2 regions of the Paenalcaligenes sp. Me52 genome follow, and region 2 is predicted to be linked to the other one. Evidence: predicted binding sites of a transcription regulator. Region 2 holds the regulator's gene; the other holds the start of a gene.
What was found. The regulator LexA, encoded in region 2, represses DNA repair genes until DNA is damaged. The targets are predictions, from matches to a motif close to ACTGTATNNNNATACAGT.
Positions count from the first base shown of each region.

Region 1: recA (recombinase RecA) is a predicted target of LexA. The motif match lies at 6,006-6,023, and genes of this name have one in related genera.

Region 1 covers NZ_JBKQFO010000001.1:2,049,006-2,057,357, reverse strand. Annotated here, with positions in the region: gene ACLO87_RS09760 (alpha-2-macroglobulin family protein) at 1-467, shown strand, start outside; gene pbpC (penicillin-binding protein 1C) at 469-2,616, shown strand; gene ACLO87_RS09750 (hypothetical protein) at 2,694-3,284, shown strand; gene ACLO87_RS09745 (aspartate carbamoyltransferase) at 3,466-4,758, shown strand; gene ACLO87_RS09740 (recombination-associated protein RdgC) at 4,812-5,714, opposite strand; gene recA (recombinase RecA) at 6,069-7,157, shown strand; gene recX (recombination regulator RecX) at 7,157-7,687, shown strand; gene ACLO87_RS09725 (LysR family transcriptional regulator) at 7,684-8,352, opposite strand, start outside.
Region 2 covers NZ_JBKQFO010000001.1:1,285,639-1,293,990, reverse strand. Annotated here, with positions in the region: gene lysS (lysine--tRNA ligase) at 1-1,237, shown strand, start outside; gene ACLO87_RS06120 (HesB/IscA family protein) at 1,322-1,642, opposite strand; gene ACLO87_RS06115 (iron-sulfur cluster assembly scaffold protein) at 1,651-2,034, opposite strand; gene ACLO87_RS06110 (IscS subfamily cysteine desulfurase) at 2,048-3,244, opposite strand; gene iscR (Fe-S cluster assembly transcriptional regulator IscR) at 3,246-3,764, opposite strand; gene uvrB (excinuclease ABC subunit UvrB) at 3,912-5,939, opposite strand; gene lexA (transcriptional repressor LexA) at 6,079-6,729, shown strand; gene lon (endopeptidase La) at 6,798-8,352, opposite strand, start outside.

The sequences.
Region 1 (8,352 bases), 760 kb from region 2:
GTTTGCAGGCCGCTGTACCTACTGCTAGACCGGTTATGTCTGGTTATTCCGTACAGCGTGAAGTGATTCCTGTCACGCAAGCGGTAGCCGGTGAGTGGACTGTAGGTGACGTGTACAAAGTGCGTCTGACTATTGATGTGAATGCAGCATCGGGTTGGACAGCAGTGAACGACCCTGTGCCTCCAGGTGCGGTTATTCTGGGCAGTGGTTTGGGGCGTGACTCGGCAATCGAAGCTGCAGGCACCCAGCAAACTGGCATGTGGCCAAATTACGTAGAACGCCGATTTGATGCATATCAGGCGTACTACGAGAATTTGCCTGCTGGTAAACATACGCTGGAGTACCAAGTGCGCTTGAATACGGCAGGTGAGTTTATCTTGCCTGACACCAAAGTTGAGGCGTTGTACGAGCCTGAAACGCACGCTTTGCAGCCTAACGCGCCTATGGTGATTGGTGAAGCAAAGTAAGGTGAAAAAAAGCGCACTATGGATGGTGGGTTTGGGCGCTATGCTGCTTACTACAAGTAGCATAGCGCGCTACCCAGACCTACCCACTCTACAGCACGAAAATCCTGCTTCTGAGTTTATTGTGCAAGACCGTAGTGGCTTGCCACTGCAAGCCTTGCGAGTAAATTTCCAGCAGCGACGTGGCGATTGGATACCCTTGTCGCATATCTCACCAGCACTGCAGCGTGCCGTGTTGGCCTCTGAAGATCAGCGCTTCTTTGAGCATGGCGGTGTGGATTGGTTGGCCGTGGCCAATGCAGCGTGGGATCAGTTATGGGATCAGCGTGTGCATCGTGGGGCATCTACGTTGTCCATGCAATTGGCCGACCTGATGGGCTTAAGCGAACGCCCAAGCATGCAACGACGCTCTTGGCAAGGCAAGCTGGATCAAGCCTATGCAGCCTACCAACTGGAATCCTTATTTACCAAAGCTGAAATACTAGAGGCCTACCTAAATTTGGCTCCCTTTAGAGGAGAGCTGGTTGGTATTGATGCAGTAGCTCGCGTGTTGTTTCAAAAACAAGCCAATGCGCTGACGATGCAAGAGGCAGCGTTGGCAGCAGCGATGTTGCGTGCGCCCAATGCCTCGGCATCAGTATTACAGCAGCGTGCCTGTTCATTGTTAATGAGCATGGGTAGAGCAGAGCAATGTGGGTCACTAGGGTATGTGTTGAGTACGGCATTGTCGCGTATGCAGGCACCCATGTGGGATCAGCCGCAGTCTGCCAGACACTATGCACGTCTTCTGCAAAATCAAGGGCTAACCTCCGATGGGGCTAACTTGCGTAGCAGCATAGATGCCACGTTACAGGCCGAGGCCAATCGTGCCGTGGATGACACTTTGCAAACCTTAAATGTGGCGCGTGTGAGCGATGCCGCGGTGGTGGTACTAGATAACCGCAGTGGCGAGGTATTGGCTTACGTGGGAGCAAGCTCAGGGTCTTCCGCTGTTGAAGTGGACCACGCTCGCGCTAAGCGACAAGCAGGTTCGACCTTAAAACCTTTTTTGTATGCTCAAGCTATAGGTGAAAAACGCTTAACCGCAGCATCGCTGTTAGATGATTCGCCTTTAAATCTGGCTACTGCTGGCGGGTTGTATGTGCCGCAAAATTACGACCAGCAGTTTTCAGGTTGGGTAAGTGTACGTACGGCATTGGCATCATCTTTGAATATTCCTACCGTGCGTACCTTAGAGATGGTGCAGGTAGATCGTTTTGCCAATCACTTACGCGCCTTAGGTTTGCCTTTAGATAAAGCAACTGAACACTATGGTTTTAGTCTGGCGCTAGGCAGTGCCGACATTGATTTGTTATCGTTAACCAATGCCTATAGGGCGTTGGCAAATGGTGGTTGCTACAGTCCTGTGCAGTTTGTGCCTAGCGATGCTGAGGGTAGTGTGGCATGCCAAAAAGTACTGGATGCAGATGCGTCTTGGATTGTGGCAGATATCTTGTCAGATAGACAGGCGAGGTCTTACACCTTTGGGTTAGATAGCGCATTGAGTTTGCCATTTTGGGCAGCTGTCAAAACCGGCACCAGCAAAGATATGCGTGATAACTGGGCTATAGGATTTAGCGATCGTTATACCGTAGGGGTGTGGGTAGGAAATAGTGATGGGTCGCCCATGCGCAATGTGTCTGGCGTAACGGGGGCGGCTCCTATATGGCATAGGATGATGCGTACCTTGCACGATAATGCCTTGTCAGTGCCACCCGCTATGCCTGATAACGTCGTCGCCCATGTGGTGCATTACGAGGGTGTGCCTGAAGCTGACCGTACCGAATATTTTCTGGCAGGCACAGAGCAAGAGCTGATACGTTTAGCGACAAAAAATAGTACGGTGCAGCAACAAGGGCGGGCACGCATCGTGTCGCCTGCTAGTGGTAGTATTTTGGCGTTTGATCCAGACATTCCACGGCAGCATCAATTGTTGCCGCTGCGCGCCACTGGAGGCGGTCAATTGTATTGGCGTGTAAATGGGCAGCCCTATGCGGAAGGTGCTGAAGCGTGGTGGGCTGTACAACCGGGTAGAATTACGGTGGAATTAGTAGATGAAAAGGGCGTAGTGCACGATAGCGTAACGCTGCAGGTTCGTGCGACTATTAATTAGAATTAACATTTAATCATGTTAGGTAACGTAGTATGCTGCTACACTCCCGACATATATTTACTTTGAGAGGAAAAGCCATGTCCGCGAAGCTCTGGATGAGCCGTACCCTTGCTCCAATTGGTTTGTTGGCTTTGGCTGCGTGCCAAACCGTACCGCAAAAAACGGATGCGGATGCTGCTAGCACAACAGCAGCCCCAACTACTGCTACAGCACCTGCACAGCAACCTGCTGCAGCACAAAACCAAAATGCAGAGCAGATGATGTCTCCTGTATTGGTTTTCCTTGCAGACACCAAACCTCAAACAGGTTGGGCAGAAGTGAAAGTAGGCGAAAACAGCAGTCTGTACCTAGAGCCTGAAGCCTTTTTGGCTTTGGAAGACTTCACTGGTGTAGAAGCTGGTCGTAGTGAGTCGGGCGAAGGTTTGTTAGCGTTGGATATGAGCGAACGAGCTATTGCTAACGTTACTCGCGTGACTTCTGCTAACCCAGGTAAACGTCTGGCATTGGTGGTAGATGGTACGTTGTTGGCCGTTCCTGGTTACTCCGAGCCTATTACCAGCAGCCGTTTGGTATTCATGGTAGGTAGCGAACAAAACGCCGTAACAGCTGCACGCATCATTGCAGGTGATACAGCTCCTGCACCAACTCAGGCTCCAGCTAGAAAGTAATACGTTAAGTAGCGTGTTATGAATAACGCCCCGGAATGTGCATAAGCACTTCCGGGGCGTTGTTGTATGCGCGCTGTTTGATTCCGTCTACAAAATAGCGGCAGAGATGTAAAAAAACGCATACTTCTTCGTGGTTTGATTATAAAATGTGCGCATTGCGTATAGTCCTATGGAGCGAGTGATGGCTGTTTCCCAACAAGTGTTTTTGCGCGATGCAATGCGTCGTCTGAATTTAACCAGAGATGTGTTTGCAGCTCGTGTGGGTGTGAAGCGTCGTGCATTAGATACCTGGTTGCTGCCAGAGGGTTCGCAAGAGTTTCGCTCTATGCCCGAAGTGGTACTGCGTTTTGTGACTGAAATTGTAGAGAACGACTCGCTTCTGACTAAGTATGCGCAGAGCGTACAGTCAGGCCCTTTGCGTGATCGCATTGCAGTGGGTGGCAAACATCAGTTGCTGTCTGTAGAACAGTTTGGTCGTGAGTCAGTAGAAGAGTTATTCCGAGTCGCTGACTTGATGCAGCCTATAGCACGACGCCAGAAAGTGTCGCGTGTATTAGAAGGCGCTGTGTTGGGTAACCTATTCTTTGAAGCCAGCACGCGTACTCGTGTGAGCTTCGGTGCCGCATTTTGCCGTTTGGGTGGTTCGGTGTGTGACACCACAGGTTTTACGTTTTCCTCCATGGCTAAAGGCGAGTCTATCTATGACACCAGCCGTGTCATGAGCGGTTATGTGGATGCCATGGTGATCCGTCATCCAGAACAAGGTTCAGTAGCTGAATTTGCGCGCGCAACCAATATTCCTGTAGTAAACGGTGGTGATGGCGCGGGCGAACACCCCAGCCAAGCATTGCTGGATCTGTACACCATTTTGACGGAGTTTTCTCGTCTGGGTAAATTGCTGGATGGCGCTCACATCGTGATGACGGGCGACCTGAAATATGGCCGTACTGTGCACTCGTTGCTGAAGCTGTTGGCTTTGTACCGTGGGCTGAAATTCACGCTGATTTCTCCGCTGGGTTTGGAAATGCCAGAAGAGATCATTGAGCATGTGGCCAAATTGGGTAATCACGTGATTGAGCAATCTCATGATTTGGCAGATGTGAAAGGCGCTGATGTGATCTACGCTACTCGTGTACAGAAAGAGCGTTTCTCGGATGAGCAGTTGGAAGGCTACACCGCAGAATTCCAAGTATCCAAGGCGTTGATCGATCAATACTGCGATGAAAACGTGATTGTGATGCACCCGCTGCCACGTGATAGCCGAGAGGGCGCGCACGACTTGAGCGTGGATTTGAACGACGATCCTCGTTTGGGTATTTTTAGACAGGCCGATAACGGTATCCCTGTGCGTATGGCGATTTTTGCCGTCTTGCTGGGGGTAGAAAATCTAGTACAGCACTCTATGCGTGACGTGACTTGGAATCCACCTTCACACGTGGGTCCAGACGATGCTGTCTTCCACGGCATGTACTAAATAGCAAAAGGGCACCAAACGGTGCCCTTTTTATATGCGGGGTGTGTAGCGACTTACACTACTTTTTTCTCGCCACCCAGCGCATTCAGCAAGTCATCAAACAGCTTAGTTAATTCAGCAGTCATGAGTGTCATGTCTGAATTGAACAATTCTGCTTCATCGCCTGCCAACACTTCGTTTTGCTCTTTCAGTACATCTAGAGGTGCGACGCGTTTTAGTTCTAGGCCATCGGTCAGAACGAAAGAAATGCGATCATCCCATGTTAGAGCCAAGCGTGTGCACTGTTTGCCAGATTCAATATGACGACGCAGTTCATCAGGCTCGGCGCTGTGGCGCACGTAGCGAACTACGGCACGACTCTCACTAGTGGAGCGCAGCTCAGTATCTTGGTCTATGCTGAAATTGGCCGGTGCCTCATCGTCGATCAGCCAAGAGGTCATCGCCGCGCCAGGAGATAGCTCAGTGTAGAGCGGTAAAACAGGGAAGGGGTTCAGGCTTTTCGCCAACAAACCCATGACCTCGTCGCCGGTTGCAGCCGACGCAGCATCTACCACTAACCACAGGTTTTTAGTGTCAATCCAGATGCGGGTGTCACGCGCAATACTAAAAGCGCGGGGCATCAACTCAGTGATGACTTGCTCTTTAATTTCACTCATTTGCTTGCGACCCGGTTTGTAGCCTTGTTCGGCTTCCATGTCGCGAGCTTTGGCGCGAGCCACCTGATTAATCACGGTGCTAGGCAGTAGTTTTTTCTCGCTACGCAGGCAGATTAGGAACTGGTCGTTCAGTGCGTGTACCAGTCCTTCACCTTCACGTGGCGCAACCCAACCCAAGCTTAGAGGGTCTTGGCTAGTGCCTGGTTGAAAAGCATGTTCTTGCAGTGCTGCTTCTAGCGTGTCTGCAGTGTAGTCCCACTCGGGGGAGAGGCGGAAAATTCGTAGATTTTTAAACCACATGTGCAAGTGTCTTTGTTGAAAATGATGCCTGCTATGGGTGCAGGTTGGTGAATAGAATGGATGAATTGTACGCGCATTTGTCAGGCTGTCAGGTGAAAAAGTCCATGCACAGGCATAAAGTTCAGGCCTGTGTTTTAATGGCTGATTTCTTGACTACGTAGCAGTATTGCATGATGTATACGTACAATCTTGCATGGCTTTATATAGTGTAATGCACGTTCAAGCTGGCTTTGGTGCGTTACGCTGCAACAGAAAATAGTTACGTAATTAGGTGTGGTGTAATACTGGATATCTGTTTATTTATACAGTATAATATTTTTTTGAATTTCATGCCTCTCTTTGAAGGATTACCCCATGGACGATAAGCGCAGTAAAGCGGTATCGGCAGAACGCGCCAAAGCGTTGGCAGCCGCCTTGTCTCAAATCGAAAAACAATTCGGCAAAGGCTCGGTTATGCGTTATGGCGATAACCAGATTGAGCACGATATTCAGGTTTGTTCTACCGGCTCATTGGGCTTAGATCTGGCGCTGGGCGTAGGCGGTTTGCCTCGCGGTCGCGTTATCGAAGTCTACGGTCCAGAATCCTCTGGTAAAACCACCTTGACCTTGCAAGTGATTGCAGAAATGCAAAAACTGGGTGGTACATGTGCATTCGTCGATGCCGAGCACGCGTTAGACGTACAGTACGCCTCCAAACTGGGTGTAAACCTGAGCGATTTGCTTATCTCTCAGCCAGACACTGGTGAGCAAGCATTGGAAATTACCGAAGCGCTAGTGCGTTCCGGTTCGGTTGACTTGATCGTGGTCGACTCCGTTGCTGCGCTAACTCCTAAAGCCGAGATCGAAGGCGATATGGGTGATGCATTGCCAGGTCTGCAAGCGCGTTTGATGAGCCAAGCTCTGCGTAAGCTAACTGCTACGATTAAACGTGCTAACTGCATGGTGATCTTCATTAACCAGATTCGTATGAAAATCGGCGTGATGTTCGGTAATCCCGAAACCACCACTGGTGGTAACGCGCTGAAGTTCTACTCTTCTGTACGTCTGGATATACGCCGTATTGGTTCTATCAAACGTGGCGACGAAGTGATCGGTAACGAAACGCGTGTGAAAGTGGTGAAAAACAAAGTAGCGCCACCATTCAAACAAGCCGAATTCGATATCATGTACGGCGCTGGTATTTCCCGTGAAGGTGAAATTGTAGACTTGGGCGTACAGGCTGGCATTTTGGATCGTGCTGGTGCATGGTACAGCTACGGCAGCACACGTATTGGTCAGGGTAAAGATAATGCACGTGACTTCCTGCGTGAGCATCCTGCCTTGGCAATTGAGATCGAAAACAAAGTACGCGATAAGTTTGGCGTGGCACAAGTTGCCGTGACAGAGTTCGTGCCCACAGAAGAAGAAGCTTCTGAAGGTACACCCGAGCCAGATGCCGAGTAATGTCTTGGGACGATGAGTTCGAAACGGACCCCTCCGAGCGCTTAGAGCGTGAGCAACGCAAAGAGCCTCAGGGGCCGTCCCTGAAAGCACGCGCCATAGACCTACTGTCACGGCGCGAGCATTCTAGGCTAGAGCTACAGCGTAAGTTGTCGCGCTATAGCCAAGATGCAGATGAAATCACGGCGTTGCTAGATTTGCTAGAGCGCGAAAAATGGCTATCTAACACACGCTTTGCGCAAAGTTTGGTGAATAGACGTGCCTCTAAGCACGGCACCTTGCGCATCGTACAAGAATTAAAACAAAGCGGTGTAGCACAAGAAGATATATCTTTCTTAACCGAAGAGCTGCGTGAAACTGAATTTGAACGCGCTGTAGAGGTGTGGTTTCGCAAGTTTGGTTGTTTGCCCGAAGATCAAAAAGCCTATACGAAACAGGCTAGATTTCTGGTGTCTAGAGGGTTTGCCTTAAGTACTTTGCATCGCATTCTAGATGCCGTGAAAGCAGGCGACATCGATCTGGAAGACTACTAGAAACTAACTGGGTAGGCTTCCTCAATATTATTCAAGGTGGCAAAACATGTTTTGCGTGCCTGTTCTAAAAACGCTTGTATGTAATCCGAATCGTGATCTTCATCGCGCAGAGCGGCGTAAAGGTTTCTCCATATCCCATGCTCGCCCAACTTAATGGTGCGCAGCCATCCCGAATGTGTAAATTCTGATAGCGCCCAGTTAGGCAGGGCGGTGACGCCACGGTGGCTGGCTACCAATTGCATAATCATGGGGGTTAGTTCGGCTTGCCGTATATGTAGTGGCTCTATGCCAGCCGGGTCTAAAAATTGCGTAAACACATCTAATCTGTTGCGCTCCACGGGGTAGCTAATCAAGGTTTGATCGCTTAATTGTGTTGCTTCTATATAGCGGTATTGCGCTAAGGGATGGCCTGAGCTTACGGCCAGCACTAACTCATATCTGAATAGTGGCACGTAAGTAACGCCAGGCAAGTCTTTGGGGTCTGACGTGATGACCACATCTAAGTCGCCGCGCAACAGGGCAGGCAACGGAGCAAAGGAAAAGGCCGCCGATAAGTCTAGGCTTACATCTGGCCAATCCTGCCTGAACTTATCTAAAGCAGGCATTAACCATTGAAAGCAAGAGTGGCAGTCAATAGCGACGTGCAGTCTACCTGTGCGCCCAGA
Region 2 (8,352 bases):
GATTTATCTGGATAAAAACTCGGTAGGCGAAGAAGTCTACGAACAATTCAAAACTTGGGATATTGGTGACATGCTGGCCGTTGAAGGCATCATGTTCAAAACCAATAAAGGCGAACTGTCCATTCACGCAAGCAGCATTCGCCTGCTGGCTAAATCGTTGCGCCCACTACCCGATAAATTCCACGGCTTGGCTGACCAAGAACTACGTTACCGCCAACGTTACGTAGACCTCATCATGAATGAAGAGGTACGTGGCACATTCTTGGCACGTAGTAAGATCATCAACAGCATCCGTCAGAATATGCTGCAAGAGCGTTTCCTAGAAGTGGAAACTCCCATGTTGCACCCTATTCCAGGTGGCGCATCAGCTAAACCTTTTGTGACCCACCACAACGCGCTGGACATGGAAATGTACCTGCGTATTGCACCAGAACTGTACTTAAAACGTCTGGTAGTGGGTGGCTTTGAGCGTGTATTCGAAATTAACCGCAACTTCCGTAACGAAGGGGTGAGCCCACGCCACAACCCTGAGTTCACCATGATGGAGTTCTACGCGGCTTACACCGACTACCGCTGGTTGATGGACTTTACCGAAGAACTGATCCGTAATGCAGCAATTGCCGCACACGGCACAGCCGTATTGACGTACCAAGACCAAGAGCTGGATCTGAGCAAACCGTTTGAGCGTTTGACCATCATCCAAGCTATTCAAAAGTACGCCGAAGGCTATCAAGAAAGCCAGCTGCAAGACATCGCTTTCTTACGCACGGAGTTGAAACGCCTGAAAGTTGATGTAGACAACCCACCATTATCCAATGCTGGTCTGGGTGCACTGCAATTGGCTCTGTTTGAAGAAGTGGCTGAGTCCAAACTGTGGAATCCTACGTACATCATCGACTACCCTGTTGAAGTATCTCCATTGGCTCGCGCATCGGATTCTGAAGCAGGTATTACTGAGCGTTTTGAACTGTTCATCACAGGCCGCGAAATTGCTAACGGTTTCTCTGAGCTGAACGACCCTGAAGACCAAGCACAACGCTTCCAAGCTCAAGTAGCGGCCAAAGATGCTGGTGACGAAGAAGCCATGTACTACGATGCCGACTACATCCGCGCCTTGGAATACGGTATGCCTCCTACAGGTGGTTGTGGTATCGGTATTGACCGTTTGGTGATGCTGCTGACAAACAGCCCAAGCATCCGTGACGTGATTCTGTTCCCGCACCTACGTCGCGAGTAATCCATGCCGCGCCAGCCTCGTGCTGGCGGCAATAAAAAAGGCTCAATGTGTTTCAACATTGAGCCTTTTTCTTATACGTAGCACTTAAATGGTGAAGGACTCACCGCAGCCACAACTTGCCGCTTCATTAGGATTATGAAACTTAAAACTGCTGCTTAAGCCTTCGCGTACAAAATCAATTTCCGTGCCATCAATAAACGGCAAAGCTTTAGGATCTACGTACACGGTAATGCCGTGCTCTTCAAAGACTTGATCGCCTTCGTTGCCAGCACTCACGTAGTCCCACTTATAGGCCATGCCGGAGCACCCTGTTAGTCGCACGCTCAAACGCATCGCTTGCGCATCATTTTTGCTTAAATGATGGTTGATATGTTTAGCCGCACTTTCAGTTAATGTAATCGCCATTTTTTACCTCATTCACCCTGTGACGGTACAATTTTGCTACCCGCATCGCGTAGCACCTCTACAGCCAAAATTGCACTGTGCAACTTCACGGCTGGCAAATCCAAGGCCTGCATCAGCTCAGCGCTGGTTAAGGATGCCAATTGCTCTACAGGCTTACCTTCTGCCCATCTACAGGCATATTCTGCCGCAGCAATAGTGGCACCACAACCATAAGCTTGAAACCTAGCTTGCTGGATCACACCGCTTTCATCTACACCTAACGACAACTTAATTGCCGCACCTTCCTGCACCGAGCCTGCCAGTGCACTGCCCGCTTTTGCCGTAGCAATCGCGATCACACCCGCATGTTCGGGCTGTTTGAAATATGACTCTACCTGCGCGTTATACCGCATGATATCCCTTTACCTACGACACCAACGAGCTGCTTTGCTCGTGTTCCCAGAAGGGAGACAAGTTACGCAAACGCTCTACACTGTGGCGTATGGCCGCAATCGTAGTCTCTACATCTTCTTTTGTAGTTTGACGCCCTAAGGAAATACGCAACGAGCTATGTGCTTGTTGATCCGTGCGACCTATGGCTTTCAACACAAAAGAAGGCTCCAAACTGGCGGATGTACAGGCTGAGCCGCTTGATAACGCCAAGCCAGACAAATCCATCATTAAGGCCTCGCCTTCTACCCCATCAAAGCTCACACTCAAGTTGTGAGGCACACGTTGAGATAACGAACCATTAATGTAAATATTGGGTATGGTCTGCAAGCCCTGCAACAACTGCTGATGCAATTGTTGTATGCGTTGGCACTCTTCTTCACGCAGTTGCTCGGCCAACTCAAATGCTGCACCCATACCTACAATTTGGTGAGTCGCCAACGTACCAGAACGCATGCCACGTTCGTGTCCACCACCGTGCATTTGCGCTTCTAACCGTACACGCGGTTTACGGCGCACATACAGCGCCCCCATACCTTTGGGGCCATACACCTTATGCGCTGACATAGACAACAAATCAATGCCCATGGCGTCTACATCTATAGGTAGCTTACCTACAGCCTGAGCCGCATCCACATGCAACAACGTACCGTTTTCATGGCATAACGCGGAAATAGCCGCCACATCTTGCACCACACCAATTTCGTTGTTCACCAACATAATGCTGACCAACGTGGTGTCAGGACGCAAATGCGTACGTAGTAATTCTAAATCCAGCAAACCATCTGCCTGCACGGGCAAATAGCTCACTTCAAAACCTTGCTGCTCTAGCGCATGACAGGTATCCAGCACTGCTTTGTGCTCGGTTTGCAGCGTAATAAGGTGTTTACCTTTGCTCTGATACGCTTGCATCACACCTTTGATAGCCAAGTTATCAGACTCGGTAGCTCCTGATGTCCACACAATATCGCGTGCCTGCGCACCGATGGCGTTAGCCACCTGAGTACGCGCACGTTCTACGGCTTCTTCTGCATCCCAACCATAGCTATGGCTGCTGGATGCCGCATTACCATAACCGTCTTGCAACCAGTACATCATCTGCTCTAACACACGCCCATCCAAGGGCGTGGTAGCCGCATAATCCAAATACAGTGGTCTAGATTGTTTCTGCACGTCAGCCACCAAAGTTGAAAACACTGGAGGCTACGGGTGTGCTAGTTTTTTGCACAGAAATGACTTCCTCATCGTTATGAGCCGCTTCTTCTAGCTGACGCAAACGCTGCTGGTCTACTAAATCCTGTAGCGACACTGAGTCTAAGTAGTCCACCATTTTACGGCTTAAGTTGGCCCACAGATCATGCGTCATGCACTGACCTCGGCTACCACCGGCACCCAACTTACAATTGCCTTTGCCCTTGCAGTTTGTGGCATCAACCGGCTCATCTACCGCGAAAATAATATCGGCTACCGTAATGTATCTAGCCAGCCTGGCCAGTGAATAACCACCGCCAGGTCCGCGCGTACTTTCCACCAACTCATGGCGGCGCAGCTTTCCAAATAACTGTTCTAGATACGACAACGAAATATGCTGACGCTCACTAATTTTAGCCAAAGTGACTGGCCCACTTTGTTGTCGTAACGCCAGATCTATCATGGCCGTTACAGCAAAGCGGCCCTTTGTCGTCAAACGCATACTGAAACTCCTCAGCTTATGGCGGGCACGCTTATGGCTGTTTATACCCGACTGATTTAGTCCAGTATAGCAAACAACACAACCTAAAATAAGGGTTTTCCCACAACACAATACACCATTTCGTACCGTGAAAACAACGCGAATTGTTTACAGTCCCAATAGCGCTTTCTCTTTCAACTGGCGCAACTGGTCGCGTGCTTTAGCTGCCTGCTCAAACTCTAGATTCTTTGCGTGATCCATCATTTGTTTTTCTAGACGTTTAATTTCTTTGGCCAGTTTTTTCTCGTCACCCAACACATCACTACCAATAATGCTGTATTCGGTTTCAACCACAGGCGCTGCCGACACGCCATCAATCAGGTCGCGTACCGCTTTATTCACACCACGAGCCGTAATACCGTGCTCTAGGTTGAACGCCACTTGTTTTTCACGACGACGCTCTGTTTCGCTCATCGCTTTATGCATAGAGTCTGTAATTCTGTCTGCATACAAAATAGCGTGACCATTTAAGTTACGTGCCGCCCTGCCAATGGTCTGAATCAAACTACGCTCGGAACGCAAGAAACCCTCTTTATCAGCATCCAGAATGGCCACTAAAGAGACCTCTGGGATATCCAAACCCTCGCGCAGTAAGTTAATGCCCACCAGAACATCAAACATACCCAAACGTAAATCGCGGATAATTTCCACGCGCTCTACCGTATCAATATCAGAGTGCAAATAGCGCACGCGTATACCGTTTTCGGCCAAGTAATCGGTTAAGTCTTCCGACATACGCTTGGTCAACGTGGTGACTAAAATTCTTTCTTGAGCGGCAACACGAAGTTTAATCTCGCCCAGCAGGTCATCCACCTGCGTAGTGGCCGGACGCACCTCTACCAACGGATCCACCAAGCCTGTAGGTCGCACCACCTGCTCTACCACCGCATCGGCGTGCTCTTGCTCGTAGGCCGCTGGTGTTGCCGACACAAACACGGTTTGTGGCATACGCTGCTCGAATTCTTCTAACTTCAGCGGGCGGTTATCCAACGCTGATGGCAAGCGGAAGCCAAACTGCACTAAAGTTTGTTTTCGAGAGCGGTCGCCCCGGTACATGCCCCCTATCTGGCCCATGGTGACGTGACTTTCATCAATAAACATCAAGGCGTCTTTAGGCAGGTAGTCGATCAAGGTGGGCGGTGGGTCACCAGGAGCTGCCCCCGACAAGTGCCTGGAGTAGTTTTCAATGCCTTTGCAAAAGCCCAACTCGTTCATCATTTCCAGATCGAAACGTGTGCGCTGCTCAATACGTTGAGCCTCTACCAGTTCGCCAGCTTTCACAAACTGATCCACTCGTTCACGCAGTTCGTCTTTGATGGTTTCCATCGCACGCAAAATAGTTTCGCGCGGTGTCACAAAGTGCGACCCAGGGAACACGGTATAGCGACGTACATCTTGCTGAATCTTGCCAGTCAGCGGATCAAACAACGCCAAGGACTCGATTTCATCATCAAACATGGTGATGCGTAGAGCTTGCTCCGCGTTCTCCGCCGGGAACACATCAATGACCTCGCCTCTTGCCCGGAAAATACCCCGTGCAAAATCAGCATCGTTACGTTCGTACTGCATCGCCACCAACCGCGCTAACAGCTCTTGCCTAGGAACCGTATCCCCTACACGCAAGGTCAGCACCATCGAGTGATAATCGCCGGGGTTACCAATACCGTAGATACTGGACACCGAGGCCACAATGATGGTGTCGCGACGCTCTAACAAGCTTTTGGTGGCTGACAAACGCATCTGTTCTATATGTTCATTGATAGACGAGTCTTTCTCAATAAACATATCGCGTGATGGTACGTACGCTTCAGGCTGATAGTAATCGTAGTACGACACGAAGTATTCCACCGCATTACGGGGGAAAAACTCGCGCATCTCGGCGTACAACTGCGCCGCCAAGGTTTTGTTTGGCGCCATCACAATGGCCGGTCTACCCGTGCGAGCAATGACGTTTGCCATGGTGTACGTTTTACCTGACCCCGTCACCCCCAACAGAGTTTGGTACATCAAACCATCGTCTAGCCCCTCTACCAGCTTTTCAATTGCCGCAGGCTGATCGCCCGCTGGCGGGTACGGCTCGTACAGTGAAAAAGGACTATCGGGGAAATTGACAAAACGCGGAGCAAACTCTGACATAGGATAGGTGACACGAAGTCCTGAAGAAACAGCCAGCACAAAAATGTGCCCAGATCAGCCCAAAGGCCCATACGGCTTGATTTTTCTTGTATTTTAACGCAAAATCATTGCTGTATAAATAAACAGCATCCAATATATCATGGCCGTCAAACTTACCATCAGGCAACAACAGGTGCTTGACATCATACGTCAAGAGATACAGCGCACCGGTTTTCCTCCCACCAGAGCGGAAATCGCTCAGACGTTGGGCTTTAGGTCGGCCAATGCTGCCGAAGATCACCTTAAGGCATTGGCAAAAAAAGGCGCCATTGAGTTAACCGCTGGCGCATCGCGTGGTATTCGTCTTGTTCAAGACGACACCCTGCCCGCTGCCGCTAACGACCACGACATTGCCAGCAATCACTTGCAACTACCTATTATTGGTAGAGTAGCAGCAGGTAGCCCAATACTGGCTAGTGCCCATGTAGAACAAGAAATTGGTGTTGCCCCTAACCTGTTTAGCCAAACACCCGATTACTTGCTGCGCGTACGCGGCCTCAGTATGCGTGACATTGGTATTCTGGAAGGCGACTTGCTTGCCGTAAAGAAAACCACCGAAGCTCGCCACGGCCAAGTGATTGTGGCCCGGCTGGGTGACGATGTAACCGTTAAGCGCCTGCACATAGACGGCAAAACCATCAACCTGATGCCTGAAAACCCAGATTTCGACCCTATTCCTGTGTCTGACGAAGACAGCTTTAGTGTAGAAGGTATCGCTGTAGGCCTGATCCGCAACACACCCATACACTGATCATTCGTTTCACAGCGATAAAAAAACAGCCCAGTACTAACTGGGCTGTTTTTATTGCAACACTAGATTTAGTGCGTAGTACTCAAACCACCTGCACTGCTAACTGCTTTGTTAGCAACAGCGGCTTCCGCTGCCAGTCTGGCAACTTCTTCATCGCTTAATGGCACAGGCATTTTTTCCAACGCCACTTCCAGCACTCTATCAATCCAACGCACTGGAATAATCTCCAAGTGGTTTTTGACGTTGTCTGGAATCTCAGCCAAATCCTTCACGTTTTGCTCTGGAATCATGACAGTTTTGATACCACCACGCAGCGCCGCCAGCAGTTTCTCTTTCAAACCACCGATTTCCAGCACCTCACCACGCAGTGTGATCTCGCCAGTCATGGCAACATCAGCACGGATAGGAATACCGGTCAACGACGACACAATAGCTGTAGTGATCGCAATACCTGCAGATGGACCATCTTTAGGTGTAGCCCCATCAGGGAAGTGCACGTGCAAGTCACGTTTCTCAAAAGTGGTATCAGGAATACCCCACTTCTGAGCGCGTGAACGAACTACCGTACGAGCGGCTTCCACCGACTCTTTCATCACGTCACCGATAGAACCAGTACGCTGTACGTTACCTTTACCGGGCATGTCAGCAACTTCGATGGTGAGCAAATCGCCGCCCACTTCAGTCCATGCCAAACCAGTCACTTGGCCTACTTTGTTTTCGGTTTCAGCCACACCAAAGGTATAACGACGCACGCCCAAGAACTCTTCTAAGTTCTCTGAGTTCACCACTACAGTTGTTGGTTTAGCATCCGATTTAGCGGCTTCCAAGAACTTACGCACTACCTTGCGGCAGATTTTGCTGATTTCACGTTCTAGCGAACGCACACCAGCTTCGCGTGTGTAGTAGCGAATCATGTCGCGTACAGCGTCTTCAGTGACTTCTAACTCGCCATCTTTAACACCGTTGTGTTTCACCAGCTTAGGAATCAAGTGATCAAACGCAATACGTACTTTTTCGTCTTCGGTATAACCAGACAAACGAATCACTTCCATACGGTCTAACAGCGCCGGTGGAATATTCAGCGTATTGCTGGTGGCCACGAACATCACGTCGGACAAATCGAAGTCCACTTCCAAGTAGTGATCTTGGAAAGTGTGGTTTTGTTCTGGATCTAGTACTTCCAACAGGGCCGATGACGGATCACCACGGAAGTCCATGCCCAACTTGTCGATTTCATCCAGCAGGAACAGCGGGTTACGCACCCCTACTTTGGACATGTTTTGCAGCACTTTACCTGGCATGGAGCCAATGTAGGTACGACGGTGACCACGAATTTCGGCCTCGTCACGTACACCACCTAGCGCCATACGCACGTACTTGCGGTTAGTCGCGCGTGCAATAGACTGACCCAACGAGGTTTTACCCACGCCCGGGGGCCCTACCAAACACAAGATAGGTGATTTCAGTTTGCTCACACGTTGTTGAACAGCCAAATATTCAACAATGCGTTCTTTCACTTTTTCCAGACCAAAGTGATCACTATCCAGCACTTCTTGAGCGTTCACCAGCGAATTGCTGATTCGACTCTTCTTGCGCCATGGCATACCCACCAAGGTATCCAGA